DNA from 3 places in the Fictibacillus sp. KU28468 genome. Region 3 is predicted to be linked to each of the others. Evidence: riboswitches for the same ligand, from Rfam matches in the RefSeq annotation. Region 3 holds a riboswitch; each other region holds the start of a gene.
What was found. Region 3 has a riboswitch for S-adenosylmethionine ahead of OKX00_RS01345 (LLM class flavin-dependent oxidoreductase). Riboswitches for the same ligand answer to the same signal wherever they lie in the genome.
Positions count from the first base shown of each region.

Region 1 (10,214 bases), 1.2 Mb from region 3:
ATAAAAGCTAAACCAGCTTAACATGTGCTTAATGATAGTGCATTAAAATGGCAGGGAAAAAGAATAGGAGTGGAAGGTAATGAAGACATATTGCTTTTTACAGGAAAAAATGAATTCTGCGACAATTAACAAGCTCGTTCTTAAGGCGAACGAATATGAAGAGTGCCAGATCTATTTTGAACTTGATAACTGCCAGATGAACGCTAAAAGCATTCTTAGTATGAGTAAGCTTCGCGGTATTGCCGGGCTATGCTGCATATCTGCCCAGGGCATGGATAAACAGCACGCATTGGAAGGTCTGAGACAGATCTGCGCTGGGAAAATATAACCATAAGAAATAATCGGGCGAACTATGATTTTTGAACATATATAGGATTTGTTGAAAATAATTAAGGCGAATTTGAACATAAATCCTTATTTCAGCGATTTGACAAGTTCATTTCAGCTTTCTGTCCCGACGCACAATAAAAAAGCTTGCACCGCATTATTTGGGCCAAGCTTATCTATTGCTTTTTCCTCTCATAGCTTTTCCCCATCTCAGAGGAGGAATGGGGAAAGTCATCCTTTTGCTTCTTCTTTAATGATGGAAAACAGATGGTCTAACGCATTACTAAGCTGGCTTTCTTCCATTCTGCTGATATAGGCTTCCTGATTTGAATAAAGCTGCTCAATGCCTTGCATAAGGGATTCAGCAGTCAGGTCTTCTTCAAACAGAACTTCGCAATAGCCTTGTTTTTCAAATGATCGGGCATTTTCAATTTGATCTCCGCGGCTTGCTTCTTTTGAGAGTGGAATGAGAAGCATTGGCTTTCTCAGTGACAAAAACTCAAAGATAGAATTAGAGCCTGCTCTTGAAATGACAAAATCCGTTGCTGCAAGGATATCTGCGAGCTCATCCGATACATATTCGAACTGGATGTAGCCTTTTTTCAGAATGGAAGAATCCTTCTGGCCTTTTCCGCAAAGATGAATGATTTGAAAGCGGGGAAGCAGAGCGTCAAGGCTTAATCTTACGGCCTCATTTATTTTTTTTGATCCGAGACTTCCTCCCATGATCAAGATGATCGGTTTACCAGGAATCAAACCACAGAAAGCTCTCCCCTTGACTGCGATCCCTTCATGCAGCTCCTTACGGATAACAGCACCCGCGTATACCGCTTTTTCCCTTGGAAGATGATCAGTGGTTTCGGGGAACGTTGTACACACTTTGTTAGCGAAGGGGAGTGAAAGACGGTTTGCAAGCCCTGGACTAAGATCGGATTCATGGGTCACAATTGGCACCTTGTTCATCCGGCTGCCGAGGATTACGGGAACGGATACGAAACCACCCTTTGAAAAGACCACGTCTGGTTTTATGGTCTTGATGAGCCGAAATGCTTCAAATGCTCCTTGCATGACACGGAACGGATCTTTAAAATTGTTCCAGTCAAAATAGCGCCTTAGTTTACCAGTAGAGATGCTGTAATAGCGGACGCTTTCGATGGTTTCTGTCAGTTGCCGTTCAATTCCTCCTTTTGAACCGATATAGCTGACTTCCCAGCCTTCTTTTAAGAACAAAGGAATCAGAGCCAGGTTAACAGAAACGTGCCCGGTGGAACCTCCCCCGGTGAATACGATTTTCTTGCCCAAACCTTCCACCCCTTTTATTTATGTGTTTCTATCATACCAAAAATAATCTGCAATGATTCCAGAAATATCTGAATAATGGTTGACGCTCTCCTGTTTGCCGTGATAGAGTAAGACTAATTTAATGAAGCTTATCAAGAGCGGCGGAGGGAAAGGCCCAATGAAGCCCGGCAACCTTCAAGTATTCTACTTGAAAAGGTGCTAAATCCTTCAAAGGTAAAACTTTGGGAGATAAGAGACGGATCGGAACCATACAGCTCTCTTATCTTCGTGATAAGGGGGTTTTTTGTACTAAAAAAATAAAGTGCTACATAACATGTTTCAATCTCATGATAATACTCTTATCCAGAGTGGCGGAGGGAAAGGCCCGATGAAGCCCGGCAACCTTCAAGTATTCTACTTGAAAAGGTGCTACTACCTGCAGGAAAGAACCCTGGATGATAAGAGGAGGCCGGACTGCAGACCTCTTCTTTAGGAAGAGGTTTTTTCTTTTGCCATCATACAGATACCATTCATCCACTAATAAAAAATTTGCTTTTGCAGAAGGAGTGATTGTGTTGAAAGAATTAAAAATAGCACTGCTGGGGCTGGGGACTGTAGGATCCGGCGTATATACATCCATCATGGATAGAAAAGGTGCTTTAGAAGAATTGCTGGGTCATCGTCTGAAGCTGTCCAGTATTTTGATTAAGGATTCTTCCAAAGCAAGGCCTTTCGTAAAGGGGGTACCGTTGACGTCCGAATTCGAGAAGGCGATCGGGGAAGAAGTGCCTGATGTGGTCATTGAGGCGATTGGCGGAATCGAGCCTGCACGGTCTTACATCATACAATCACTTGAAGCGGGATGCCATGTGATTTCTGCGAATAAAGATTTGATTGCCAGGCATGGAGAAGAATTAACAGAGCGTGCTGCCGCAAAGGGTGTCCGTTTTGTCTATGAAGCGAGCGTAGGCGGAGGAATACCGATTTTGAGAACATTGAGGGAGCTTTTAAGAATCAATCGGATTCAGCATGTAGAAGCCATTTTAAATGGAACGTCCAACTTCATTCTTTCGTACATGAGAACGACAGGTTCCTCGTTTGAAGAAGCGCTGAAACTGGCACAGAAAAAAGGATATGCAGAGCCGGATCCGACAAATGACATCGAAGGCTTGGACGCATTCTACAAAGCGATGGTGCTGAGCAAATGGATTTATGGCGTGCAGCCATCCTGGGAAGAAGTGCAGGTGGAGGGGATTGGAAATGTGCTTCTTGAAGAGATTCAACTGGCTGAGCAGCTGGGGCTTCGGCTGAAGCATCTCGTTCTTTTAAACGATAGACTTGATCTCCAGGTACAGCCTGTATTTGTGGATAGCGATCATCCGCTGTATGGTGTGGAAGGCGTGGACAATGCCGTCCGTATTCAGACAGACCTTCTCGGCTGTTTGACCTTGCAAGGGCCGGGAGCTGGTGCAGAAGCAACAGCAAGTGCCATTGTGGAAGACTTATTATCGATCTATGAAACTAGGGAAGTATATAGAAACAAACCGGCTGTATCGGAACTCTGCCCTAAGAAACAAGAACAAGAGGTGAATACCTACCTTCTCGTCGGTGAAAAAATTGATTTTACAAAGGAAAGGGTTTCAGCCATTGAAAGGCATGGAATCATTTTAGACCGGACTTCTCTTCGTTTTCAGCATACTTCCCTTGCTGCCCTGCTTTATGAAGGACCGCTCCCTCTAGAACAGGAGGATGAGTTTATTCCAGTGAACAGCATCTATCCGGTCCGTCTGTCAAAAAGCGGCAAGGGGGCAGAAAAAGAAAAGGTGCCGGTGGCAGAATAGGAGACAGGAATATCCGTGGAGAGTCGGCTCTCTGCGGATTTTTTTACCCATCATGTTGACAAAGGAAAGGGTTTTACATATGATGGAAGTAACAAAAGGAAGGGAGTTGTGTGGATGAGCGTTCACGTTCTTAACTAAGCGAATTGGATAGTTGGAGCAAAAAGGCCGTGCTTGAAGCGGTTGTATTCTTGATGTCTTTTTGCGGCCACCAATAGTTAAGAACAGCGGTCAGCATACAACATTATCATTTTCGTGTACGTATTTTGTGCAACGAACGATGCCGCGCTCTTTGGGCGTATTTTTTTATGCTTTTTACAGCTTCCATAAGTCAGGGGACAGCTGTATGGAGAGGCGTATCCTTCCACACGAAAATTGATAACAGGCAGAAATGGCGGCGGTCCATTTCTGCCTTTTTTATTGTCATGATCTGGCCCTGTTCCCGGGAAAGGGGGAACTGTTTTATAGATTAGCAATTCGAAAAAATATGAGGAGGCAACTACCTTTGAACACCCATACAATTAACATGCTCGAATTTAATAAAATTACAGAAACATTATCTGCGTATGGATTAAACGAGAGTACAAAAAGAAAAATTTTAGAGCTAATGCCCTCTGGACAGATCACAATCATTAAGAATTGGCTAAGAGAGACGACGGAAGCGGCAGCAATTCTTAGAAAGTCTTCAAGCGTTCCTATTGCGAACTTGAACGGGATCGACCATGTGATGACGATTCCGGATAAAGGCCTTCTCTTAAGCCCTGAACAGCTGCAGCTTATTTGCGGGCTTGCAGAAAACGTAGAGCGTTTGCAGCGGTATATGAAGGACAAAGAATTTCTTGCACCAACTGTATCTGCTTATGCATACTCTCTGTTTGAACTGAAAGACCTCAAATCTGAAATTCAGCGCTGTATCCGTAACGGAAGAGTGGATGACGGAGCCAGCAAGCCGCTTGAAAAAGTAAGAAAGAGGATGCTGGCCTGTGAGGAAAAAATCAAAGCGAAGCTGGATCATATTCTAAAATCACCGGCCTATCGGGATATGCTTCAGGAACCAATGATTTCGGTGAGAGACGGAAGGTATGTCATCCCTGTAAAAAGTAAATTTAAACGGAGCATGGATGGGCAGATCATTGATTCCTCTTCCAGCGGATCCACCGTTTTTATAGAACCGAAAGATGTCCGCAAGCTGCAGGATGAGCTTCAGCTTCTGCAGGCAGAGGAAGACATCGAAACAGCAAGGGTGCTGGGCAGATTAACAGGTCTGGTTGCAGGCTGCAAACATGAGATCTCAGTTAATATTGAAGGGATGCTTCATTATGATTTTATTTTTGCCAAAGCCAAATACAGCATCGCCCTTGATGGCAGGGAGGTTTCACTTAATCGTGAAAAACGGACCATTATCCATGAAGGAAGGCATCCGCTGCTCGGAAGCCATGCTGTTCCTTTGAATTTCCGACTAGGTGAAAACTATGGAGCACTCGTTATTACGGGTCCGAATACCGGCGGAAAGACGGTAGCCATAAAAACGGCAGGACTGCTGACGCTGATGGTTCAGTCGGGGCTTCATATTCCTGCTGGAGAGGGGAGCGAATTTGGAATCTATTCAGAGGTGCTGACAGATATCGGTGACCATCAGAACATTGAACAGTCGCTGAGCACATTTTCGGCGCATATGACGAACATTATCTCCATCCTTCAGAAGGCCGGTCCTGATACGCTTGTCATCCTCGATGAACTTGGTGCGGGAACCGATCCTGCTGAGGGAATGGGGCTGGCTGTAGCCATTCTTGAAGAATTGTTTGAGAGAGGCGCTTCCATTCTAGCCACGACCCATTACAGTGAGATTAAAGATTTTGCTTATCTTACTCCAGGATTTGAGAACGCATCGATGGCTTTTGACCTCGAATCTCTAAAGCCGCTTTATGAGCTGAAGATTGGGGAAGCTGGTGAAAGCCAGGCCTTTTCCATCGCGTGGAAGCTGGGTCTCGAACAAAAGCTGATCACAAGGGCAAAACAAATAACGAGCAAAGAGGTTTCAGAAAAGAAAGAGAGCACTATGTTCGATTTACTGCATGTAGAAGCACAAACGCAAATGATAAGGAAAAGAAGAGAAGCAGAAGAAGGGAGAAACCGCAAGATACGAGAGGCAGAAAAGAAAACGGAAGAAAAACCGGAAGCCCGGACATTCGAAGTGGGGGATCGGGTGTATGTATCCAGTTTAAAAACGGCGGGCATCATCTGTTCGGAAGAAGATAAAAGAGGAGAATACGAAGTGATTGTCCAAGGAGAAAAGGTGAAGATCCATAAGCTTCGCCTCACCCTCCATATTTCAAGAACCGAGCTGTATCCCGAGGGATATGATATGGATATTGTTTTTGAAACCAAGGAAAACCGAAAAAAAGACCGGCTCTTGAGCAAACGTCATGTTGATGGAATGGTGATCAACAGAGACGAAGAATAAAAGCTGCTAAAATGGTTGGTGCCTGGCACCACAATTACACAAGTGTGTAATTACGGTGCCAGGCACCAAAACCAAAACCAAACAAAAAGATCCAGGCGCTTCCGCCTGGATCTTTTTATTCTGCAGTAAAATTAGCAGCTGCTGCTGGATTCACATCCACCGAGATGGCCGATCCCGCACGAACAGCCGATGATGATCAAGAGGATAAACAATACGATAATAATCGCAAATCCTCTTCCGCCGCCGTAACCGTAGCCGCCATATCCGTGACATCCGCCGCCATAACCGTACCCGTAAGAAGCTGCAACAGGAACGTTTAGCGGAGCATTCATCGGTACATTAATCGGTGCGTTTGCATACATATTAAATTCCTCCTTCAAAATACTATTCCAACATCCTCGATACAGTATATGAAGGATCAGCCACTCGGTCTGGACGAATGCCTTGATGGCAAGCCTAAATTCTGGAGCAAAGAAAAAACGACGCTCTGGACCGTATTCCAGGGCGTGCGTTTTATGGAAAATCTTTTTATTGCTGTGCAAGCTGCGATTCAATTTCTTTTTTCATATCTTTGGGTGATGTCTGAGGAGAATGGCGGGATACAACAATTCCATTTCGATCAACAAGAAACTTTGTGAAATTCCATTTGACCACCTTTGAGCCTAAAATGCCGGGCGCTTCTTTTGTCAGGAAAGCAAAGAGAGGATGAATGTTGTCTCCTTTTACATCAACCTTTGCGAACATGGGGAATTTCACTCCATAATTCAATTCGCAAAACTCCTGAATTTCTTCTTCACTCCCAGGTTCCTGGCCTGCAAACTGGTTACAAGGGAAGCCAAGGATTTCAAGACCTTGTTCCTTGTACTGGTCGTAAAGTGCCTGAAGTTCCTTATATTGAGGAGTAAAACCGCATTTACTCGCTGTGTTGGCAATGATTAAAACCTTGCCCTCGTAGTCCCTGAGTGATTTTTCTTCCCCCGTGATCGTCTTTGCTCGATATTCATAAACAGACATTGTGACCCTCCTATTATATAAACGAAAGTATATAGCTTCAGTGTAGTAGGTTTTATTCAGAAAGGAAAATAAAACGCTTACCAATACATGTACGGTGCCAGGCACCGCCTTTTGACACTTGTGTAATTACGGTGCCTGGCACGCCAAAAAATCAAAAAAAAGCGACAGGGAGAATTCTCCTTGTCGCTTTTTCTATTCTTTTATGCTTCTTATGCCGCGGATATTGAGGCTTTTGCCCGCACACTATAAAACTGATAAAGGACGAGGGCGATGACGGACAATATGATTCCTGAGATATACGGAAGTCCCGCTGCAACAGAAAACAGCCAGCCGCCAAGCGGAGGCCCGATGATCCGTCCAAGCGAATCAAAGGAAGAGAGCAGTCCGGTTACACTGCCATGCCCTGATGTTGATGTTTTTGTTAAAAGTGCAGAGACACTAGGGCGGATTACACCATTGCCAATCCCGAAAATAGAAAGATAGATGGCCGCCGTCGTAAAGTTATGAACTAGAAGGATCAAACCAAACCCGGCAGCAGAAATGACAATGCCGGCCTGGATGACTTTTCCTTCGCCGAATTTTTTGGTCAGTCTGCCGACAAGTCCTCCTTGAACAAGAGCACCTGCAAACCCCATGATCATAAATATGTAGCCAAGGTGATTGGTATCAAGTCCAGCTTTTTTTGCAGCAAAATAAGCGAAAGTCGCTTCAAGTCCTGATAACGAAAGGGAAATGAACAGCTGAAGCACGAACAGAATGGATATGGCTCCCGTAAAAGCTTTCCATCTCGATCCAGGTTCAGACGGTCCATTCGTCCGGAGCTCTTTAGGCAGTGATTCCTTCAATACGAAAAGAACGAGAAAAAACGTGATAATTGATGAAATTCCAGCAAGATAAAACGGTGTGTTCAAGCTCGTCTTGGAAAAAACACCACCGATAGCCGGGCCGAAAATAAAACCAAGACCGACAGCTGCACCGAGGATACCCATACCTTTACCCCGGTTTTCCGGGGTCGTAATATCGGCTACATAAGCCATCGTTGTTGGCATGTTGGCGGATGAAAGCAGGCCGCCGATAATCCGTGCCGCAAAAAGCATCCAGAGCTGGCTGGAGACAGCCATCAAAAAGAAGGAAATAGAAAGTCCGGCGATTCCGATTAGCATGACCGGTTTCCGGCCGATCCTGTCAGAAACTCTTCCCCAGATAGGGGCGAAAAGAAGCTGCATCAATGAATAAACAGCCATCAGCAAACCGAGCTGTGCCGGATTTGCTCCGACCTTTTCCGCAAAAAAAGGAAGGACAGGAATAATGATTCCGAATCCAACCATCACTAAAAACATGACTAAGAATAAGATTGGCAACGCTTTTTTATTTTCCAATCTTGAGTCCCCTCCTGATCAAATCATATATCTATGTATTTTTATTTTAAAACGATAACCTGCATTAACTCTATAAACGTACCTCTTTTAACGGTTTTTATCAACTTCTGCATCTATACACCATGAGAAACAGCAGGATCATTTACAGGATGTGAGGGCCTGTTTGTTCTCAAAAATAGATACAGCCCTGTGCAGACAAGAAAACCTCCGGCTGCCTGGAATGCAGATATATGCTCATTCAGCATGAAATAGGCCAGTATGCTCGCGCCAACAGGCTCACCAAGGATATTGACAGAGATGGTTGTTGCACTTACGTATTTCATCAGCCAGTTAAAGAGGACATGGCCGAAGACGGTGGGAACAATGGCAAGTAAAAAGAAAACGGTCCAATCATGTTTGGAATAACCGGCCATAGCGATGCCAGCCCCCAAATTATAAAGAGCAAAAACAGCAATAGCGGATACAAAAACAGAAAGACTATAAAAATAAGAAGGAATACGCCGTAAAAGATGCTGTCCGATCAGCATATGAACTGCTACTGCAAGCGTCCCAAGAAGGGAAAGTACGTCTCCAAGCAAATTTTCGGGCGATATGCCAACGTCACCCCAGCCAATCAGCACAGCGCCGCAGATGGCGACCCCCATCCCAGCAAGCGAAGCGGCGGTGGTTCTTTCTTTAAATAGAAAGAAGGCCCCAATCAGAACAAAGACAGGCTGCAAAGCGAGTATGATCGTAGAGCTTGCGACAGTCGTCAGCTTCAGGGAACCCATCCAGAGCAAAAAATGAAGAGCAAGAAACATTCCCGACAAAAAAAGTAGCAGCCACTGACGAGGCGTAACTTGTTTCGAATGCTTGAACTGCTTACCTGCAAAAGGAAGCATGAACAGAACAGTAAAAAGCAGCCTGTACATCCCTTGAACGGAAACGGGAGCATCAGAAAGCTTAACAAAAATAGAAGAAAAAGAAACGGCGACAATACCGACGATTAACGGAATAAATACCGGAAAAGGGCACTTTTGTTTATCCATAGAGGCCTCCTGTATTCTCATTATGCCTATATGAAGTATACAGGATTTTTTATAAAAATCAGCCATTTTCTTACGGAGATTCCCAATAGAAATTCAAAAAAAAAAAACGGCTGACTGCTTATGCAGATCAACCTATTTTTTTATCTGTTTATTGAAGGCGGTGTTTGAAATGCTTGTTTCTTGGAAATAGACGGTAGATGACATGAAGCGCAAGAACGCCAGCCACTAATAGTGCGGCTAGTTTAATGTCTTGTAAATCTGTCTGTTTGACAGCAATTCCGATAAACGGCCAGACAATTACGAGGGAAAAAATGTCTCTGTTTCGCGCTTAAAATAAAAGGCGAAAGCGGCACCGACAATCAGCAATGACTTAATCCCCATGATAGAAGAATTGGTTCAAAAGGAGAAAATGAACAATGGATAAGAAACGGGAAACCATTAATGAATTCGCCAAAAATAAGCGGAAGTACATAAAAAACTTGAAGCAGGAACACCAAAACCAGGATAAAAACTAATGAAGCGGAGGCTCCTTGGGCGTAATGAGAGCCGCTCTTTTTTAATTTGCCAACTTAATATACGGTAATATTATGGACTCGGACGCTACTTCTCAGGTGATTTTTAGCAGCAGCAACAAAACAAGCGGCACGAAAACGGAAAGCCAGCGGCGAAAGGTATTTAAGAATACCTTTCGCCGCTGGCTTTTGTTAAGTTCAGTTTGCTTTATGTACGCTGCTGCTCACAAGCTCCCAGCGCGTGTACTGAAATTTCCAGACAGAGTCTGCGAAGGCAACTGAGTCTGCGTTGGCGATCCCGGATATTCTCTGAACACCCCGCAATTCGAATATGCCATCACCATTTATGTCTACAGGTGTGAGCATGCTGA
Region 1 covers NZ_CP110666.1:3,441,177-3,451,390, reverse strand. The annotation lists gene OKX00_RS18105 (HPr family phosphocarrier protein) at 80-328, shown strand; gene OKX00_RS18100 (undecaprenyldiphospho-muramoylpentapeptide beta-N-acetylglucosaminyltransferase) at 559-1,629, opposite strand; SAM riboswitch class I at 1,755-1,864, shown strand; SAM riboswitch class I at 1,965-2,073, shown strand; gene OKX00_RS18095 (homoserine dehydrogenase) at 2,184-3,449, shown strand; gene OKX00_RS18090 (endonuclease MutS2) at 3,952-5,910, shown strand; gene yjcZ (sporulation protein YjcZ) at 6,042-6,242, opposite strand; gene OKX00_RS18080 (glutathione peroxidase) at 6,439-6,924, opposite strand; gene OKX00_RS18075 (MFS transporter) at 7,134-8,303, opposite strand; gene OKX00_RS18070 (DMT family transporter) at 8,417-9,331, opposite strand; gene OKX00_RS18065 (hypothetical protein) at 10,042-10,214, opposite strand, start outside.
Region 1: another riboswitch for S-adenosylmethionine. It lies ahead of OKX00_RS18095 (homoserine dehydrogenase); the one in region 3 lies ahead of OKX00_RS01345 (LLM class flavin-dependent oxidoreductase).

Region 2 (10,214 bases), 900 kb from region 3:
CGTCCGCTTTAACAATCCTGATTCCACAGATTCTCTTGCCAACCACATAACCGTTCCAGTAAATGGGCAGCAAAAGCGCATAAAGAAAACTAATCACATTCATGAACCAGTCTCCACCCGGATCTTCTGATACAAAGTTACCTGTGAATAAATAACCGATTAATGATAATGGAATACCAATAATAAGGCCATCCAATATACTGGCTCCAAACCTGATCCAAAAACCAGCCGGTTGCTGTACTTCCATCCTGCATCCCTCCATCAATAAATTGTTAAATCATCTTACAGTTATTACAAATGGACAAAAAAAAGAACAGCCCAAAGGCTGTCCTTCTTAAAATCATTTATTTGTTTACCGGTACAACAGCACCCTTATATTTCTTTTTGATAAAATCTTGAATTTCTTTAGAGTGAAGCACTTCAACAAGGGTTTTCACCGTTTTAGCATCTTTATCGCCTTTGCGCACAGTAATGATATTTACAAACGGTGAGTCAGATCCTTCAATTGCAATGGAATCCTTTTGAGGGTTCAACCCAGCATCGATCGCATAGTTCGTGTTGATCAATACAGCGTCTCCTTCACCGTTTTTATACGCTTTTGGAAGAAGGCCAGCTTCAACATCTGCTTTAAATTTCAAATGTTTTGGGTTTTTGGCAATGTCTTTAATCTTTGAGTTGTAACCTTTTCCAGGTTTAAGTTTAATCAAGCCTTCGTGCTCAAGCAATGTTAGCATACGTCCGTGGTCAGCAACGGAATTACTCATAATGATCGTTGCTCCGTTTGGAAGTTCTTTTAAAGACTTGTACTTTTTAGAATATACTCCGATCGGTTCGATATGAATACCGCCGGCGTTCTCAAATTTGTAATTTTTATTTTCTTTCATTTGTGATTTCAAATACGGAACGTGCTGAAAGTAGTTGGCATCAATTTCATTGTTTGCAAGTGCTTTATTAGGAAGTACATAATCCTGGAACGTTTTAATTTCAAGATCAATTCCTTTTTTCTTCATTAAAGGTTTAGCTGCTTCAAGAATTTCTGCATGCGGAACATTGGATGCTCCCACAACAATCTTATCATCAGCTAGTTTTTTGTCTTTCCCTCCGTTTGCACCACATGCAGCAAGGGCTGTTGTCAATGCAAGTAAAAGAACGAGTGTAATGATTTTTTTCATGTTGTTCCTCCTGGTTGTGTAATGTAGATTTTAACGTTTATCAAGACGGCGAGTTACATTATCCCCAATAAACTGAATGATAAACACAATGATTAGAATGATAACAGTAGCGACAAATGTAACATCATTTTGCGTACGCTGGAAACCTTCAAGGAACGCCAAATTCCCGAGCCCGCCTGCTCCGACTACCCCCGCCATTGCTGTATAACCGACAAGCGCGATTGAAGTTACCGTAATCCCGGAAACTAATGCAGGAAGGCTTTCAGGGATCAAAACTTTAAAAATAATTTGAGCGTTGCTCGATCCCATCGATTTTGCCGCTTCGATTACACCTTTATCAATCTCGCGAAGTGCTATCTCAACCATCCGGGCATAAAACGGTGCAGCTCCAATAATCAAAGCAGGCAATGCTGCATTGGCGCCAAGCATAGATCCTACTAACAAGAGCGTAAACGGAAGCAATAAAATGATCAGGATAATAAACGGAATGGAACGGAAGATATTTACGATCGCTGAAAAGACAAAATTTAAAAACCGATTCTCCCATAGGTTCCCTTTACCCGTTAAAAATAATGCTAATCCTAAAAGAAGACCTAAAATAAAAGTGGCAAGAACCGCAACAGCTGTCATGTACAGTGTTTGTCCGGTGGCACCCCACATTCCACTCCATTCCACATTCGGAAAAAGACTATTCATATGAGATCACCTCCACTTCTACTTTCTGCCCATTCATATAGGCTACCGCTTCCTGAATTTCGGTATCTGTTCCTTCCAGCTGGATGAACAACGTTCCATATGGCCCGTTTTGTGTTTGTGATACCTTACCCTGCAGGATATTCACCTGAACGTCAAATTTACGGATCACATCTGTAATAACGGGCTGTTCTGCACTTCCTCCAACAAAGGTAAGCTGTACAATTTGGCTCTGAGGTTTTTCAGATGCCAGCTGCTTGATCATGTCTGTCGTTTCTTCTGGCTCTGTTACTTGCTTAACAAAATCTTTTGTAATGGACTCTTTAGGATGTCTGAATACTTCCAAAACCGGCCCTTGTTCCACTATTTTACCGTCTTCCATAACAGCGACCCGATGGCAGATCTTACGGATGACATGCATCTCATGTGTGATAAGAACAATGGTCAAGCCGAGCTTTTGATTGATCTCAACTAATAAATTAAGGATGCTGTCTGTTGTTTTCGGATCAAGGGCTGAAGTCGCCTCATCACAGAGAAGAACTTTAGGGTTATTGGCCAGTGCACGTGCGATCCCGACTCTTTGCTTCTGTCCTCCACTCAATTGGGAAGGATACGATTCTCCGCGGCCCTCTAATCCAACAAGTTTAATCAGTTCATCCACCCGCTTCAGGCGCTCTGCTTTCGGCACACCTGCAATCTCAAGTGGAAATGCAATGTTTTCCCTTACTGTTCTGGACCAAAGCAGATTGAAATGCTGAAATATCATGCTGATTTCCTGCCGAGCTTTTCGAAGCTCGTTGTTACTAAGTTTGGAAAGATTTTTTCCCGCAACGTTAACATCTCCGCTCGTCGGTCTTTCCAGCATGTTCAGCATTCGGATCAGTGTACTTTTACCTGCACCACTGTATCCAATAATCCCGAAAATTTCTCCTTGATCTATAGAAAGATCGACATGGTCAACTGCGTTTACAGCTCCGTCTTTCGTCTGAAAAATCTTTTTTACTGCGTCTAATGTTATCAAGAGACCGGATACCTCACTTTCTGAAAAATAAAAAATGCCCTTCTGCCAGGTCATGAGCAGAAGGGCATAAAAATTTATATGCACCGTCATCTCATCTCCCAAAGCAGTTTGCTTTGCAGGATTTGGCACCTTTTCAAGCAGGAAGCTGCTTAACGGTTGCCGGGTTTCATAGGGCCAGTCCCTCCACCACTCGCGATAAGAACGAATTTGTTATTCGTTATTTAGTTAAAATTTCTTAACACGTTTCGAATTTTAACATCACCTTTATGGAGTGTCAATCCATAACTCCTGTTTTTTTAGATAGAAGGACCCGATTCTTTTGGCTTAGGACTCCAATTTGCATAAAAACAGAAGAGATTCTAACTTAAGCTGTTCCCTGTATGTTCCCGTAAAAGTTACTCTATTTATCCTGATTAAATCGCTCAGACGCTGCCGGCCTTCAAACACCTCATGCAAATCATCCATCCTGCCTGTAAGCATGGATATCCGTTCTGATCCGTTATACTTATTTACGAAGGAAAAACATAATCGTTCTCCGTCAGCCGTCACACCGGGAGTCTCCGTGCCTATCAGCGGCTGAAGGAAGGCCGTTTTTTGAACCTGTTCCTGCCAAAGAACCCAATCCATAAACATCCCCCTTTTAAAAACATGTATATCTTAATGTTCGGGAGATGGTTGGTGTCTTCCTTGATTTTTCCTTCGACAGTTTATTAAACGCAGTGTCGACTTTTAGCCAGCCTTTTTATGTATTTCTTTATTCATTTGTGGCTTTTTATGATTTTTCTGCAGTTCTTTTTTCCAGTACTTTTTTTCAGGCCGATGAACGGGAGAATTTTTCTGCTCTCTTTTTTCAAGCCTTTTCCCCTTATCCCATTTATGGTTTTCATGTTTATTCTTTTCATGAACATGCTGTTTCGGAGCAGTATTCAAATTAGTATTTTTCTTTGCTTGCTTGTTGTACATCGGCTGTTCGTGATGTTGCTTTGAAGAATGTGGTTTTACTTTTTTTGATTCATTTTTTTCTTTATCTTCAGCTTTACGGCCGCTTTTTCGATCTTCGTGCCTTTTGGTTTTTGGGACAGCACGTTTATTGTTTGGTTCTAGCTTGGGTTCAATCCTTTCTTTTTTGACTTCTTTTTTCGCATGTTCTTTTAGAGAAGAACTGCGCAGGGAACTCGTCTTAATCTTTATGGGTTCAAGATTTCTATGATTGCGAAGGATTTTTTCTGAATGGTTTTTTTTATAGCCGGATTCTTCTGGCTCTTCATGTACAGGTTTTATCTTTCTCTTTAGCTCGGTATAAGACATGTTCTTCACTTCATTAAGAGAAATGTTTTTATCTTTTCGTTTAGCATCCAAGTACATCATATATTTTCCAGATGAAACGCCATTCTTTTGGGCAACTTTCCGTTTATTTGTATTAATATTCTTTACCATGATGGCGGCTTTCGAATTATAGATGGATGCATTCCGTTTAATTGAAGATACAGTCTCATCCAATGCAGACAAAAGCTTGTCATTATTTTGGTTCACGATGGTTGTTCCGATCATGACATCCGGGTTTTTCTTCAGATATCCTTTGTTGTCATAAGCATTCAGCAAAGCTGAAGCAAAGTGGGAAAGGCTTATGTTTTTCTTTTGTTTTAATGATTGGAGAATTTCCCGTCCCTCAGCGTTATATGCTTTTACTTTTATGACTTGCAAGTCTTTGTTAACTCCTGCTTCGAGGCTGGGATTTACGTCAAAACTCACATAAGCCGCAACAGTATTGTCGTTGCGGCCCAGTGGATTTACTCCTGAAAATAAAACAAGTATAATCAATGCTGCTATTGTAAGTGAAAGAGAAGGAAAAATAAATTGGCGTGTTCTGCTTTTTGAAAAACTTGAAACGCTGTATTCCATACCTACCACCGGATGCTTTCCGCGTGGTACCTTAACGGTGATGAAACAACCGTCTTTCGTTAATAGGACGGCTTTCCCTTTCTTAACTTCCATTAAAATTCCATTCTTCATCCCACATATCCCTCCTGCTAGGCGAAGGATCTGCTTCGTATCATAACCATCATGGGTTTTGCTGCTCTCTTGCTTTGCTTATTTATTACGATTTCCCCACGAGTAATTACAACCGTTTAACTTCCCCTTATTTAAGGCTGAATATAAGACTTTAACGCTTTAAAGTCCCCTAGATATATTAGCGATACTGCTATTATATATTTTCGATTTCTCTCTATTGTTTTACGACTGCAGGAAACCATACTTAACAAATCTTTTATAGGAAGTTGTTTTTTTTCCAATAAAAATCCAGCCATTTCCTGGTTTTCCACTAACAAACGAGCGATTTCTTTAGCGTTTTCCCTTGCATCCACATGCTTAGGGCAATGTTTGCTTAACACTTTAAAATTAAGGCTGAAATCCTTCAGCAGTTTTTGATATTCTTCGATTTCATACACGCGGTTCTCTGCCTGGAGCTTTTCTTCGTAATGTTCCATGGCAGCTTTTTGTTCTGCGTAGCTGTCCTCGACACGGCCTTCTTCATCTTCCTCATCCGGCTGCAAATAAATCAGACGGTTCTGTCTAACTTCTTTTCGGATATAGTCGATAACCCTGCGGCGGATTACCATGTCAGCAAAGGAAAGAAAACGGCTTCCTTGTCCTTCTTGATATTGATCAATGGCTTCATTGAAAGCGTAAAGACCTACACTAAATTCATCCATCGTACGATCTATATATTGACTGCAAACTTTTGAAGTCACTTTTTTAATAAATGGCTGGTAAGCTTCGATCAGCTCATTTCTTAAGGAATCATTTCCTCTTTGAATTCTTAGTACTTTATCCTCAATGTTAATGAGTGGTGTGCTGTTACGAATAGTTGGTACAAATGCAGTAGACATAGTTTCACCTCTTAAATCCAGGTTGTATTGTACTTTTGGATAAAATGAATCATACATTCCAAAAGTCGACAGGAGCAAACATGTTTCAAGCTCTCCTATACATTTATACCATTGATTCGTAGGTTTGTAGGATACAGTTGTATAACAATGTTACAGGACTTATAACAATTGTAATGTTTTTGTCATGTTCCTGAAAAGGATAATTTTTGCAGTCTTGACCCATAATTCGTTCGGAAGCGGTAACTTGCTTGCTATTACTGCTGTTTGGAGATATCGTTTTATTTTGTTGCACCTGAATCGTTCTGTAAAATTTATTACACATTTCTTCTTTATTTTACCACATAAACCATGTATTACATTTAAAAAATACCCCCTAAAAACAAAAAAAGACACAATCCGTGTCTTTTACAGGTACTTTTTTACGTTTTGATACAAAAAATCAACAGATTGCATGGCATAAATCTTCTTTACGGCAATGCCCCTGTTTAAAAAAAGCAGGCAAGGGACACTCGTGATGCTGTACTTTTCAGCAAGCTCCGGCATCGCATTTAGGTTGCAAGCACCGATTTTAGGTTCAGACGTTTCTGACTGGCTTATTGCTTCCAATGTGATGTCGAGCATCCGCCTTCCCATCTTACACGTTCCGCAAAGCGGTGTCTGGATATAAAGAGCTGCTGGCTCCTCTGTTGAACCTTTAATAAAATTATGAATTTCTATATTAGTTAAATCCCTCATATCTCTCTCCAATTGCAGTTTTTTACGGATACATTTTTTCTCTATGTAATTGAATATCCTGGATCTAAGCGGTGCTGTCAACAACCGTGCTTATAACAGTACGTAAAATACAAACTTAAGGGGCTGTCCTGAAAGTCGAAAATTGACATTCAGGCAGCTCCTTTTTCGCGCAAAAAATCTTCTATGAAAAGTTGATTATAGTGGAAGGTGCGAGACTTCTCGAAAATGAACTTCACATTTTCTTCGTGCGATAAAAAGCTGCCGGAGCCTTCCTTGTCCTGCGGGATTAGCGTGACAGGTGAGACTCCCGCCGGTGCTTGCACCAAAAAGTAGGCGTTCACGCCGGTAAGGCTCAACCGCACGCCCCGCGAAAGTAGGAGCTCGCGCCGGTAAAAGCGAGCAGCCTGGAGCGGAAATCACCGGCTTCTTAGACTTCTTGGACAGCCCCTTTCGGTTCAATTTTGCTTTCCTTATCCCAGGCATTCTTTATTTACGGTGAAACGAGCGCCAAGCAGAATATTGGCAAGATACATGAGCGGTGTTTTTGCCACTTCTCGGTACATTTTATGAATATAAAGATGTTCTGCATTTGGAAGCTCCCGCTGAAGCATTTTTCTTAATTTTGCTCCAGCTTCGTCCGCATCGACCAGTATATAGACATCTCGGTTTTCAATTTGTATTGCAAGTTCCTCAAGCCGGGAAAGCCCCATTGTTCCATTGGTACAGATGATCTCAACAGGCTCATTTAAAATGGAGAACAGTTTTTCCTTGTCTGATTTCCCTTCAACGATAATCACTTTGTCCAAGTTGTTATTCATCAATCATCTCTCCTATATCTGCTAAAGAACGAGTATTAATGCGATTGATATTTTTTTCTTACTTACTATAATACCCTTTATTTTATTAGAATCCTCCATTGATTGTTAATAAATCAGACAACTATTTATGTATATGTAACCCATTTCCTGCAAGCAGCCAACTTAATAAGGAGTTTCGTACCAACTTCGATTAAAGCTGTTTAACCATTGCGAAAAGGGGATATTGTTTCTCTAAGTCCAACAGCACAAAGTGAATAGCTGTTGGGAACACACTATTTACCATATATAAGGAGGAATTTTGAAATGGCTAAGAATAATGACAACCGAGACGGAATGAGCAGAGAAGAAGCAGGGCGCATGGGCGGTCAAAAAACGTCTAAAACCCGCGGCAAAGATTTTTATCAGGAAATCGGCAAAAAGGGCGGAAATGCTACTTCTAAGAGCCACGATCAAAACTTCTACCAGGAAATCGGTAAAAAAGGCGGAGTATCAACTGCATCCAGCCATGATAAAGACTTCTATCAAGATATTGGCAAAAAAGGCGGTAAGTCGACGGCTGATAGCCATGATAAGGATTTTTATCAGGAGATCGGTAAAAAGGGCGGAGAAGCAACTTCCGACAGCCATAACAAAGATTTTTACAGAGAAATCGGCAAAAAAGGCGGTAACAGCCGCAGCAGCGATTAATATATAAAATTGCAAAAAGGACAAGCCCTGAGGGTTTGCCCTTTTTTACACTTTTCTAACTAACACCAGCCCTCATCGCATCCCTGTACGTAACTTTGGGGATATTCTGCAGAACTGTTGTCTTTTTTATAAATTTTGTCAGCATCAAATTCAAAGCCTTCCGCCATTTCATACTGATTTCCTTGATCGGAAAAGATGACGCGGCCTATTTTCTGGTTATCATGGAACAGGGACAAGTAACCTGTATCCATTTTTCCATACACTTTTGACGTAATGTCCGATTTAGATCCTGAGTTTTTTGAACCCAATGAACACTCACTTCCTTCCATAGAAGTATTGTCTCCGGAAAGAAGCTGAGTACTCATCGAAAATACTTAAAATAAGGGATTAGTCTTCTTTTGTCATTTCCTCATATTGTTCAGCTGTCATTAGGTTTTCTGTCTCAGAAAGATCAGATGCCTCAACAACGATCATCCAAGCTTTTTCATAAGCAGATTCGTTTACAAGTTCAGGGCTGTCATCAAGATCTTCGTTGATTTCAACCACCTTGCCAGAGATTGGAGCATAAAGTTCAGAGACTGTTTTAACAGATTCAACACTGCCAAAAGGCTCGTCCGCTTTAATTTCATCGCCCACTTCTGGAAGCTCTACAAATACGATATCACCCAGTTCATCCTGTGCAAAGTCAGTAATACCGATTCTTACCTTATTTCCATCTTCAACTTTTACCCATTCGTGTTCTTCTGAATAACGCAATTCTTTTGGAAAATTCATTTGTATCCCTCCAGCTTTTCTTGTTATTTATAATAACTATAATATTAAATTTATTATAGTTAAGCAACTAATTACATCACTTACTCCAAGTTTCGTTATATGCACCTTCGTTAAAGCCGACTGTTACCTTGTTTCCATCTGTAGTGATCGGGCGTTTCAGCAGCATGCCGTCAGAAGCCAAAAGATTCAGCAGCTCATCTTCGGAAGCTGTTTTCACCTTGTCCTTCAAGCCAAGCTCCCTGTATTTCATCCCGCTCGTATTAAAGAACTTTTTGATATCAAGGCCGCTCTTTTCTACCAGCTCTTTGATTTCCTCTTTAGAAGGAGGGTTTTCAACGATATGTACGGATTCAAGCTCAACATCATGGGAATCCAGCCACTTTTTTGCCTTTTGGCATGTTCCGCATTTTGGGTATTGATAAAAGGTTATACTCATGCAATTTCTCACTCCTTCCATTCCATAGTAACACAAAATAGTCTGGCCAGGTAAAGGGAAATTAATCACTTATCTCGGTGCCTGGCACCGCTTTTTGACACTTGTGTAATTTCGGTGCCTGGCACCGTATTAAATAAAAAAAGTGCTCCGGTGAATCACCGGAGCCAAATTGAGAGAGTATGTTTCAAGATAAGGCATTATTAGAATAAATTTAGATAACGTAGCGTTCTTCTTCCAAAACAACAGCAGCAATTTCACGTTTCTTCTTGATCACGTTGATCGGTGTGTGGCGGGTAAGCTTACGCAGTGCGGACAGCATCATGCGCAAAGTGTCCCCTTCTTCCACTCCGATAATGGATTCCTTCGCATGTGCTTCGATACGGTTGAAAGCTTCCTGACAGAACACTTCTGTCATAAGCACTTTTTGCGTGTTTCTTTCAAGACTTGTTCTGTTGATCGCTTTTTCCGTACGAAGAACGACAGATTCCATCGCGTATACTTCGCTGATCATATCAGCTACATTCGCAAGTAGCTCCTGCTCGTTTTCAAGCTTTGGCCCGAACTTTTGAACGGCTAGGCCAGCGACCATCAGGATCACTTTTTTCGCCATGCTTACGAGGTATTTTTCCTGCTCAAGCGGCTCAGTGCCTACTTCTTGCGGCATCATCATCATGAGCTCATTCTGAAGAGCGGTCGCTTTCTCGATGAGAGGAAGCTCGCCTTTCATCGCTTTACGCACTAGGGTGCCTGGAACGAGCAAGCGGTTGATCTCATTTGTTCCTTCAAAGATACGGTTAATACGTGAATCACGGTACATGCCTTCTACTTCATATTCACTCATGAAACCGTAGCCGCCGTGGATCTGAACCGCTTCATCCGCTACATAATCAAGAACTTCTGACGCGAAGAACTTGTTGAGTGAGCACTCGATCGCATATTCAGCGATAGCTTTACCGATTTGGAGACCATCCTTTTGAGCTTCTTCAC
Region 2 covers NZ_CP110666.1:1,150,825-1,161,038, reverse strand. The annotation lists gene OKX00_RS05860 (RDD family protein) at 1-247, opposite strand, end outside; gene OKX00_RS05855 (MetQ/NlpA family ABC transporter substrate-binding protein) at 345-1,172, opposite strand; gene OKX00_RS05850 (methionine ABC transporter permease) at 1,203-1,868, opposite strand; gene OKX00_RS05845 (methionine ABC transporter ATP-binding protein) at 1,861-2,886, opposite strand; SAM riboswitch class I at 2,975-3,088, opposite strand; gene OKX00_RS05840 (hypothetical protein) at 3,211-3,513, opposite strand; gene OKX00_RS05835 (anti-sigma factor domain-containing protein) at 3,616-4,899, opposite strand; gene sigI (RNA polymerase sigma-I factor) at 5,031-5,777, opposite strand; gene OKX00_RS05825 (thioredoxin family protein) at 6,183-6,512, opposite strand; gene OKX00_RS05820 (hypothetical protein) at 6,662-6,868, opposite strand; gene OKX00_RS05815 (toprim domain-containing protein) at 6,983-7,330, opposite strand; gene OKX00_RS05810 (KGG domain-containing protein) at 7,634-8,017, shown strand; gene OKX00_RS05805 (YusG family protein) at 8,077-8,325, opposite strand; gene gcvH (glycine cleavage system protein GcvH) at 8,405-8,791, opposite strand; gene OKX00_RS05795 (arsenate reductase family protein) at 8,868-9,227, opposite strand; gene OKX00_RS05790 (acyl-CoA dehydrogenase family protein) at 9,439-10,214, opposite strand, start outside.
Region 2: another riboswitch for S-adenosylmethionine. It lies ahead of OKX00_RS05845 (methionine ABC transporter ATP-binding protein); the one in region 3 lies ahead of OKX00_RS01345 (LLM class flavin-dependent oxidoreductase).

Region 3 (10,214 bases):
CTTCATGCGGCATAGCCGCCCGTAAACGAATTGTCATGGTGTTCACCCCTCTAGCATTTTTTATAAAAGTCTATGAAACAACCATGAAAGTTATGCAGGGCTTTTAAGAGAAAAGACTCCCGATCTTATCAGCGATGGAGGTAAATAAGTCTGCCAGAAAGAATTTAACTTCTATTTTTTCTTCCTCAGGCTTTTGAACAACAGGTGCGTCCTGAGCTGGTCCTGAGGCTACTTCCTTTACACCCTTCTGATCCGCTTTAACGGCGTCTCCGTTTTCAAAATCAAGGAAACATAGAGGCGGAAACAATACACACCACCAATTGGCTCCTTTCCCTTTACCAAGTGTAATGAGGACCGCTTCATACTTTCCAGCAGGGTAGACATTATTTCCGTACATTTTTGTCGGGAAGGCGACATGATTGTTGAATTGAACTTTGTAGGGAATGCTGAGCCCGGCATCTTTCAAATAGGACTTTACCACGTTTTCAACTTCAGGCAAATGTTTTCGGATCACTTTTTCGGCCTGATCATGTGAATCCAGGCCACCCACCCAGGTTGTGATCTGTTCGTTCACTTTATCCCGAATTCTTCTTTTCAGTGCCTGATCTTTTTCCGCATCACTGTTTGCCAGAATCCGTAGCCTGATGGCATCACTCGGAATTTTAGCAGAGGCATTCATGGTGGCATCGGCCACCTTCGTTTGGGTTTCAAAAAACAGCAGCATCGCGATCAGCGATAGGAATAGTATAGTCATTAGCGATTTTTTTGATCTTTTCATGTTTAAAACTCCCCTTTCCTTTTCTATCCTCATTGTGGCCACGGAAAGGAGGAATCATACTATGAATCTAGTAAACAAATACAGGGAAAATATGACAGAAACCGGCTGTGAAACAACGGACTTTGTCACAAATTTATTAAACATATCAAAAAGGTCACATAATTCCTCTGCAATGTAGTGGGTCTGCTATAGTAAGGACATCCCTATCACCCCCTTTTTCATGTAGATAATGAAAAAACAAAGAGCCTCCCGCTGCTGGCGGGAGGCTCTTTTTGTCTTATTGCACGGTTGCTGCATTCAATGAATCAAGCTGCTGCTGCAAAAATTTCGCAAGCTCCAGCATGCCATATTTTCCGGCAGCCGCTTCAGCATCAGAGTTGTAATTGGTGTTCGTATTGATATCATACGTATAGATCGTGCCGTCTTTATCTTTTATAAATTCGATCCCGGCAACATGAATCTTGTTGTCTGCCAGAACCCTCATATAGTTTTCAATGATTGACTCATTGAAGTCCTCCTGAATTTGAAACTTCGGCTTGGCTGGCGTTTCCTCTCCTGCAGGACAAAACAGGTCACCGATCTGGCAGGCGTCTGCCGGACAGAGTTCAAAGCCTTCTGAGGTATCCACCCGAACCGCATAAACAAACTTGCCGCCGACAAATTCGCAGCGTGTAATATAAGATTCCGGCGATTCAATATAATCCTGTATCAATGTGATGCCATCCACCGGCTCTTCGAAATCAGGGCCGAGCACATACTCTTTCAATCCTTGGTATGAATGGAAAAGCTGAACACCAAGGCCTTTTCCCGCCCGGTTATGCTTTGTAATAAACGGTTTGCCGCTGAACTGCTCAGCTGCCTGCAAAATTTGGTCCTTGCCAACAGCCGCAATGGTTTTGGGCGTCTTCACCCCATGCGCCTCAAGCTCTAAATATTGAACGACCTTACTCACCTCAAGCTGAAGGGCGCGGCTGCCATTCAGCACTTTTCGGCCATGTGCTTCCAGCCAGGCAATGACACCGGCAGCAAGTTCCGGTGCATAACGGTGTCCTCTTGTATGTGAGGAAGCACTCATGCGGCTGTAAAAAATGCCCTCGGGCGGGGCTTCTGCCAGATTAACCGTTCCCTGATCGAGATGCCATGCCTCATAAGGCACTTGCAGCTCATCCAGCCTCTTTGTGAGATGATCTGTCCATTCATCGTTCTCATGTATGATATATACTTTTTTCATGGTCATCCTCCTTATTTCGCATATTCTTTCCGATAGCTCTCTACCAAAGGCATCACCTGTTTTGAGAAACGTTCCATCTCTTCTAACTGAGGGGAGAATTGCAGTAAAAGGAGTCCGAGGCCGGCTTCTTCATATGCTGCAATCCGCTCCGCAATCTGTTCAGGTGTACCGATCAGATTCGGCCTCAGCCCCCGGTTGGAAACAGAGTAGTCGTACAGCTGAATCTGCTGTTCAAGCTGCGACTTGCTCGTAAAATCTTTAAACCCAGCATATGCGCTGGACTCTTTTACATCTGTAATCCTCTGCAGTTCCGCTTGGGCTTCTTCTTCAGTATCCCGGCAGATCACATAGGCCGCCATGCCGAACGAAGATAAAGGTTCTTTCCCTGTTTGCCCGCGGCGGTTCTTCATGTCATTGATCTTAACGGCGACTTCTTCGACAGTGCCGCCATGCATGACGTAGGCGTCACAGGAGGAAGAGATAACCTGTTTACCCCTTTCACTTTCTCCGCCAGCATACAAAATGGGATTTGGCCGCTGAACAGGTTTAGGGAAAAGTTTCGTATCGCTAAACTGATAAAACTTGCCGGAATAATTGAAGGTTTCTTCTGTCCACAGCCCCTTTAGAACATCAAGAAACTCTTGCGTACGCTCATATCTTTCGTCGTGGGCAGTAAAAATGCCGCCATACTGCTTCGCTTCCTCTTCCCACCAGGCGGAGACGACATTAAGTGTAAACCTCCCGCCGCTCATTTGGTCGATGTTCGCCGTCATTTTCGCCGTTACAGCAGGATTATGGAATCCCGGCCTTACCGCTGTCATAATTTCTATTTTCTCCGTTACGGCCGCGAGACCCGCTGCCGTTGTCCAAGCCTCCAAAGAGTCCTGCTCCGGCCCTTTTATATCATTTAAATACAGTTCCGCGATCAGCGTCGTGTCAAACCCCCACTTTTCCGCGGACTGAATAACCTTCTTCGCATAATCAAACGTCGGCGGCATGTTCTCATCTTCCACATTTCTCAGCCATCCACCAAAGATCGGCAACCAAAATCCAAATCTCATCTACCTTTTTCTCCCCTCTGCTATAAGCAAAACATACTGCCGCCGAGAGAGACCCTCTAAGTCTATCCCATCAGCGCGGAGGAGCGGTCGCGACAAAGTCGAGACCCCCCGACCTACCAAAATAGCCCACAAAAAAAACTCCCTCTCAGATAAGAGGAAGTTTTAGACCGTTCCATCTTATCTTCCAGGATCTACTCCTGCTGGATTTAGCACCTTCTAAAAATAGGTTGCCGGGTTTCATAGGGCCAGTCCCTCCACCGCTCTGGATAAGATTTATTTAATTAATAGTAATCCTACAATAGAAGTAGGTATTTCGTCAATTTTTAGGATGTGAGAATAGATGATATTGAGTTGCGTTTGACTGGCAAATAAGTCTGAAAATTAAGTTCGGATCAATTATTGCTTGTTTCGCTCAATTATTCTCCATTCGGCTCAATTCAGCGCCAGTTTCGTTCAATTCCGTTCTTCCGGCCACAAAAAAAAAAGGGGCTGTCCAAGAAGTCTGTAACCTGTTGATTTCCGTTCCAGGCTGCTCGCTTTTACCGGCGTAAACGCCTACTTTCGCAGGGCGTGCGGTGAGCCTTACCGGCGTGAACGCCTACTTTTTGGTGCAAGCACCGGCGGGAGTCTCACCTGTCACGCTAGTCCCGCAGGACAAGGAAGGCTCCGGCAGCTTTTTATCGCACGAAGAAAATGTGAAGTTCATTTTCGAGGAGTCTCGCATCTTCCACTTCAATTAACTTTTCATTGAAGATTTTTCAAGCCAAAAAGGGGCTGCCTGAAGGTCAATTTTCGACTTTCTGGACAGCCCCCACCTTTTCTGCTTATTTAAAGCCAATCTCCGCGATAACCATCCGTTCTTTTTGGCTGATATCCTTTACTACCGAAACAACCGACCCAGGGAACGTGACCCTGAGCATTTCAGCCACGGTCTGGCCCTGATCATGGCCGACTTCAAAGGCAACAATGCTTTGTGGGTTCAGAACGAGGGGCAGCTCTTCCATAAACCTTCTGTAAAATACGTAGCCGTCCTCACCGCCGCTAAGTGCACGGAAAGGCTCTTGATCCTTAACGATCGTCTCAAGCTCCATTATTTCACGGTCAGGAATGTAAGGAGGATTCGACACAACGATATCTGTTTTTTCTCCGCCCTCGATCAGAGGCTGAAGGAGGTCTCCATGAATAAAACGAACAGATGCCTCAAGGTCTTCAGCATTTTTCTTTGCGACTTCCAGGGATTCCTCAGCAATATCGATCGTGGTTACCGAAAAACGAGAATTCTCCAGTGCCAGCGTAATGGCAATGGCACCGCTCCCCGTCCCGACATCGACTGTCTGGATCTTTTCTATGCCAGGGAACCTCATCATGGAGCGATGAAGCACTTCATATACGAGCTCTTCTGTTTCCGGCCGAGGAATGAGCACCTCTTTATTCACCGAAAAGCGTCTTCCGTAAAACTCTTCAAACCCAATAATGTATTGGACAGGCACTCCATCGCCATGCTTTTGTACAGCTGCTTCAAATGCCTCTTGCTGCTTTGGAAGAAGCTCTTCATCCAAACCAAGAAGCAGCTCCGTCCGGCTCAGATCGCCAAGTACATGACGAAGCAGAAGCTCCCCGGCTTGAGGTTCCCGTCTCTTTTTCGTTAAAAAAGATGAAGCCCAGTTCAGGGCTTCATGCCGTTTCATCGCTTTCATCTTATGCTTCCGTCTGGGCCTTCATTTTGCTTGTCTGGTCTTCTGTAATTAATGCTTCAATGAATTCGTCCAGCTTGCCGAGCAAAATTTGATCCAGTTTTTGAAGAGTCAGGCCGATGCGATGGTCCGTTACACGGTTTTGCGGGAAGTTGTACGTACGGATCCGTTCTGAACGGTCACCGGTACCCACTGCAGATTTACGGTTTTCATCGTATTCTTTTTGTTTTTCCTGCTGAATTTTATCATAAACACGTGCGCGAAGAACCTTCATCGCTTTTTCCTTGTTTTTGATCTGTGATTTTTCATCCTGACAGGAAACAACGGTTCCAGTTGGAATATGCGTCAGACGAACAGCGGATTGAGTCGTGTTAACCGATTGTCCGCCCGGTCCGCTTGACGTAAACGTGTCTACACGGACGTCCTTATCATGAATTTCAACTTCCACTTCTTCTGCTTCAGGAAGGATCGCTACTGTCGCTGTAGACGTATGGATACGACCGCCGGACTCAGTAGCAGGAACACGCTGTACGCGGTGTGCTCCGTTTTCATACTTCAGCTTGGAGTATGCCCCGTTGCCGTTGATCAAGAAGATGATCTCTTTGTAGCCGCCAAGCTCGGTGTAGCTTGCTTCGATTACTTCTGTTTTCCAGCCTTGCACCTCGGCATAGCGGCTGTACATTTTGTAAAGGTCGCCTGCAAATAGGGCGGCTTCGTCACCGCCTGCTGCTCCGCGTACCTCGACGATTACGTTCTTATCATCGTTCGGGTCTTTTGGAAGAAGCAAGATTTTCAGCTGCTGAATGTACTCTTCAATCTTATCTTCAAGCTCGGAAACTTCCTCTTTCACCATGGCGGTCATCTCGGCATCAAGCTTTTCTTCGAGCATTGCTTTTGCTTCGTCGAGCCCTTCTTTTGCTTCTTTATACTCGCGGTAAACCGCTACTGTATCTTGAAGAGAAGACTGTTCTTTGGAGTATTCCCTTAATTTATTCGTATCGCTAATGACTTCTGGGTCACTTAATAGATCATTTAATTTATTGTATCGGGCTTCTATCGTTTCTAAACGTTCTAACACGCTTTTCACCTCATTTTAATGGCATAACATTCTAATTATAATACAGGGGAGGTCACCCGTCAAAAGCCTTCAGACTGTGTTTTGACGGTTTGAAGGCAAAAAGAAATCCCCGGAGCTACAGGTACTGCCCGGGGAGAGCGTCTAATCTCTTTTTCATAGCTGAGCGCCAGCCTTCTGCCAGTTCATTCAGACCGGCAAGCATGGTAAGCCCTTCTCTGTTTTCCTTGTCTATGTATGTCATTCTGTTAACAAATTCGACAGAGATCCCGGCTCGATGTTTTTCTTCAATAACAAGCTTGTCTCCCGGGCTGACAGTGCCTTCTTCCAGTACGCGCAAGTAATAGCCGGAGAAACTGGTATCATGAATATATTTGACCATCAACGGCTGTTTGAGTTTGGCAGCCACCTTAAAACAAGGCTGGCGCGGCTGGCTCACCTGGACCAGTGCCTCCCCAAGCCGGAAGATGTCACCGATAAAGACCTCTTTTTCGGTAAGGCCTTCAACGGTAAGATTCTCACCGAAAGATGGTACGTCCAGAGAGATTCCCAGCCCTTTCTCCCAATACGCATAATGATCATGAGAATAGACACAGACTGCTTTATCCGGACCGCCATGGTGCACGGTGTCCGCCTGTATATCTCCTTCAAATTGAAGATTTGACAAGAATAATGGACTACGGGACGGCTTTTTATTGATCGCCGAGCTTATGTCTTTTCCCTGCCACGAAAGAACATCTGCCTTTCCAGTATTCAAAGCTATAATGGATCCTTCCACAACTGCACCCCCGCTCTTTCTTTTATCGTACTCTATAGGGATGCGCCGGGCAAAGGTTTTTAATACATGGATGTATGGTTTTTCAGCGCTTCGTAATCCAGTCGCTGCTGATTCATGCGGATGGCCTTTGTCAGTTCTTCAATCACGACTTTTTCATCGGTTATAATATTGAAAACAAAGGGAATGGTTGCAAAGTGGCCAAAAAATTGGGTACACCCTTTGTGCCGTATGTCGTGCTGCGTATCAGTAACCGGATTGACTTTCACAATAAAATTTCCCATGGATTCATAGATAGGATCCAGCGGCTTCTCTTTCAACTTTTTGATAAGTGTGGTGATCGGAACAGGATGGTCGTTCCAGTCCGTTCCGTTCGATAAGATATCCAGCATTTTCTACACCTCTCTATTATGATTGTTCGACAGCGCCGGCAGGTTCTTGTTGGTACAGATAGTGTTGAAAGAAAAAAAGGATACGGTGCAAGAATAGCGAACACCCATTTAAAGATGACTAAAAGAAAACGAAGGGGAATACTATAGAAGAACAGAAAGGGGATAGAGTATGAACTATTGTATTATCGGCGGAGATGCGGCCGGGATGAGTGCTGCGATGCAAATCGTCCGCAACGATCCGGAGGCCAGCATCACCATTTTTGAAAAAGGGGGCATCTATTCTTACGGCCAATGCGGACTCCCCTATGTAGTGAGCGGACTCATTCCATCTTCTGAAGAACTTATTGCCCGCGATGTAACCACCTTCAGGGAGAAGTATGGAATGGACGCCAGAACCTATCATGAAGTGACCCGGGTTGATCCAGGGGAAAAGACCATTTACGGCATACATACAAAAACGAATGAGGAATTTGTTTTTTCATATGACAAGCTTCTGATTGCAACGGGGGTCAGCCCTGTCATGCCGCAATGGGAAGGAAGGCACCTGCCAGGCATCCATGTTGTGAAAACGATTCCTGACGTTGAGAAAATCAAGAAGGACCTTGATCCTTCCATCCAGGACGTCACCATTATCGGCGGAGGCTATATCGGGCTTGAGATGGCAGAAAATCTTAGGCTTTTAGGGAAAAGGGTAAGGATTATCCAAAGAGGGCCCCAGCTAGGCGCCATCTTTGATTCCGATATGGCAGAACTGATCCATGAAGAAGCCCAAAAACATGACATAGAGGTTTGTTTGAATGAAGAAGTTCAGCGGTTTAAGGGAGATGACCGGGTTCAATTCGTAAAGACGAACAAACGGGACTATCCAACGGACATGGTCATCGTATCTGTTGGTGTAAAGCCAAATACATCATTGATCGAAGATACGGAGATCCGGCTTCACGAGAGCGGAGCCATCCTTGTCAACCGGTACATGGGGACCAATGTGAAAGATGTCTATGCTGCTGGAGATTGCGCGAGCCATTACCACCTGATCAAAGAAATGGATGATCATATTCCTCTTGGCACAACAGCGAACAAGCAAGGCCGGATTGCAGGCCTGAACATGTCAGGAAAGAGGCAGACGTTCAAAGGAATTGTCGGCTCCTCCATCATTAAGTTCATGGACCTTTCTCTTGGAAAAACAGGAATATCCGAGAAAGAAGCGGAAAAGCTCCATTTTCCGGTTGAAACAGTAATGACGCGTGCAAAAGACATTGCCGGCTATTTTCCTGGAGTTGAACCGCTGCACGTCAAAATCATATTCGACGCCAACAACCAGCGCATTCTGGGCGGGCAGTTTATCGGCAAGCATGGGGTGGACAAAAGAGTGGATGTTTTGGCCACAGCCATGTTTCACAAAATGGACCTGCACGAACTCGAGGATTTGGATCTTTGCTATGCTCCTCCATATAACGGGGTATGGGATCCGATTCAGCAGGCTGCGAGAAGAGCCAAAAAATAAAACGGCATTTGTCTGTGCGGGAAGCACGGACATTTGCCGTTTTTTCACCTTCTGCTGTCGACTTTAACTGAAAACTTATAGCGTGGAACGGCCTGCTCTGCTGCTGATTTAATGTCTCGGCGCATCTTCTCTTTTTTACGGTCAGATACACTTGAAGGCACGTTTAAATGAATATGTGCATAGTTTCCATTGATGGTCACCATCTGAGGGTTAATGCCCGTCTGGCTGACGACCGCCTCACGAATTTTGTCCTGATCATCAGAGATATCAAATCGGGCTGTATTCAATTTCTGATAGTCATTGGGATTCTTATTCGTTTCAGAACTATAGTTGAACTTTGGGTTGTTTTTTGTCACATGGTAATTAATAATCCCATGTCCCCACATGTTGTCTTTCATATTCTTGGCTGATTCATTCGCCGTCGGTTCAAAATGATCTTTAGACGTCGGAGAACATGCCGTCAGCAGTAAAGCAAGGATAAGGAAAACTCCTGTATTTTTCACAGAAAACACCTCCCGTAATCTTAGGGTTTGTGTTAAGCCTAAAAAAATACAGACAAAAAAAGGATGAATCTCCATGAGGTGCCTGGCACCTTAAAGAGAATCATCCTTCATTTATTCTGATTGTTCTGCTAAGCTTGCGAGCAGATTATTCGGCTTTCCCGGCACTTCATGACAATGGCGGCAGCGTGGTTCATATGATTCTGATGCACCTACCAAAATAATGGGATCATCATAAGAAGCCGGTTTTCCGTTGATCAGCCTTTGTGTACGGCTGGCCGGTGATCCGCATACCATGCAGATCGCGTGCAGCTTCGTTACACTTTCAGCAAGCGCCATAAGCTTTGGCATCGGGCCAAATGGTTCGCCTCTGAAATCCTGGTCAAGTCCTGCAACTATTACCCGAATTCCATGGTCGGCTAATTCCTGAACGACAGAAATGACATCCTCATCAAAGAACTGAATTTCATCTATGGCTACCACTTCAGTGTCAGGAGAAACACTTTTCAGGATATCAACTGATTTTTCGACCGGTCGGGCAATGACTGCGGTACCGTTATGAGAAACCACTGACTCTTCACTGTAACGGTTGTCGATCAGTGGTTTAAAAACTTGAACTTCAAGCTTTCCATATTTCGCCCGGCGCACCCTGCGTATCAATTCTTCTGATTTTCCTGAAAACATGCTTCCACAAATGACTTCTACCCAGCCATTCTGCTTCATTACGTACATGTTTCTGTTCCCCTTCCCATGCATGGTATTTACATATATTATGTACTCATCTATTTAGCTGAACGCCTTATAACGAGGCGGCAAATTTCTCTTTATTTACAAAAAAAAGGAGCAAGAAGTTCTCTTGCCCCTTACAACTTGCAGCATATTACTTAAGATTGTATTTCTTTTTGAAACGGTCAACACGTCCGCCGACATCTGTAAACTTCTGACGCCCAGTATAGAAAGGGTGTGTATCGGAACTAACATCCACTTTGATGACAGGATAAGTATTTCCATCTTCCCATTCAATGGTTTCGCTAGAAGACATTGTAGAGCCGGATAAGAACTTATAACCGCTGCTCGCATCAACAAATACAACTTTATTATAAGTCGGATGTAAATTTGGTTTCATTTCGTTCTCAACTCCTTCTGCCCTGAATCCTGAGGACCCAGAGTTAAAATAAGCACATAGCAGTAGTATAACAGGGTG
Region 3 covers NZ_CP110666.1:250,416-260,629, reverse strand. The annotation lists gene OKX00_RS01360 (GNAT family N-acetyltransferase) at 1-37, opposite strand, end outside; gene spoIIR (stage II sporulation protein R) at 104-778, opposite strand; gene OKX00_RS01350 (ATP-grasp domain-containing protein) at 1,056-2,009, opposite strand; gene OKX00_RS01345 (LLM class flavin-dependent oxidoreductase) at 2,021-3,070, opposite strand; SAM riboswitch class I at 3,245-3,343, opposite strand; gene OKX00_RS01340 (hypothetical protein) at 3,646-3,810, shown strand; gene prmC (peptide chain release factor N(5)-glutamine methyltransferase) at 3,895-4,758, opposite strand; gene prfA (peptide chain release factor 1) at 4,769-5,842, opposite strand; gene OKX00_RS01325 (MOSC domain-containing protein) at 5,958-6,617, opposite strand; gene OKX00_RS01320 (hypothetical protein) at 6,677-7,006, opposite strand; gene OKX00_RS01315 (FAD-dependent oxidoreductase) at 7,176-8,510, shown strand; gene OKX00_RS01310 (hypothetical protein) at 8,555-9,013, opposite strand; gene OKX00_RS01305 (thymidine kinase) at 9,125-9,742, opposite strand; gene OKX00_RS01300 (type B 50S ribosomal protein L31) at 9,891-10,136, opposite strand.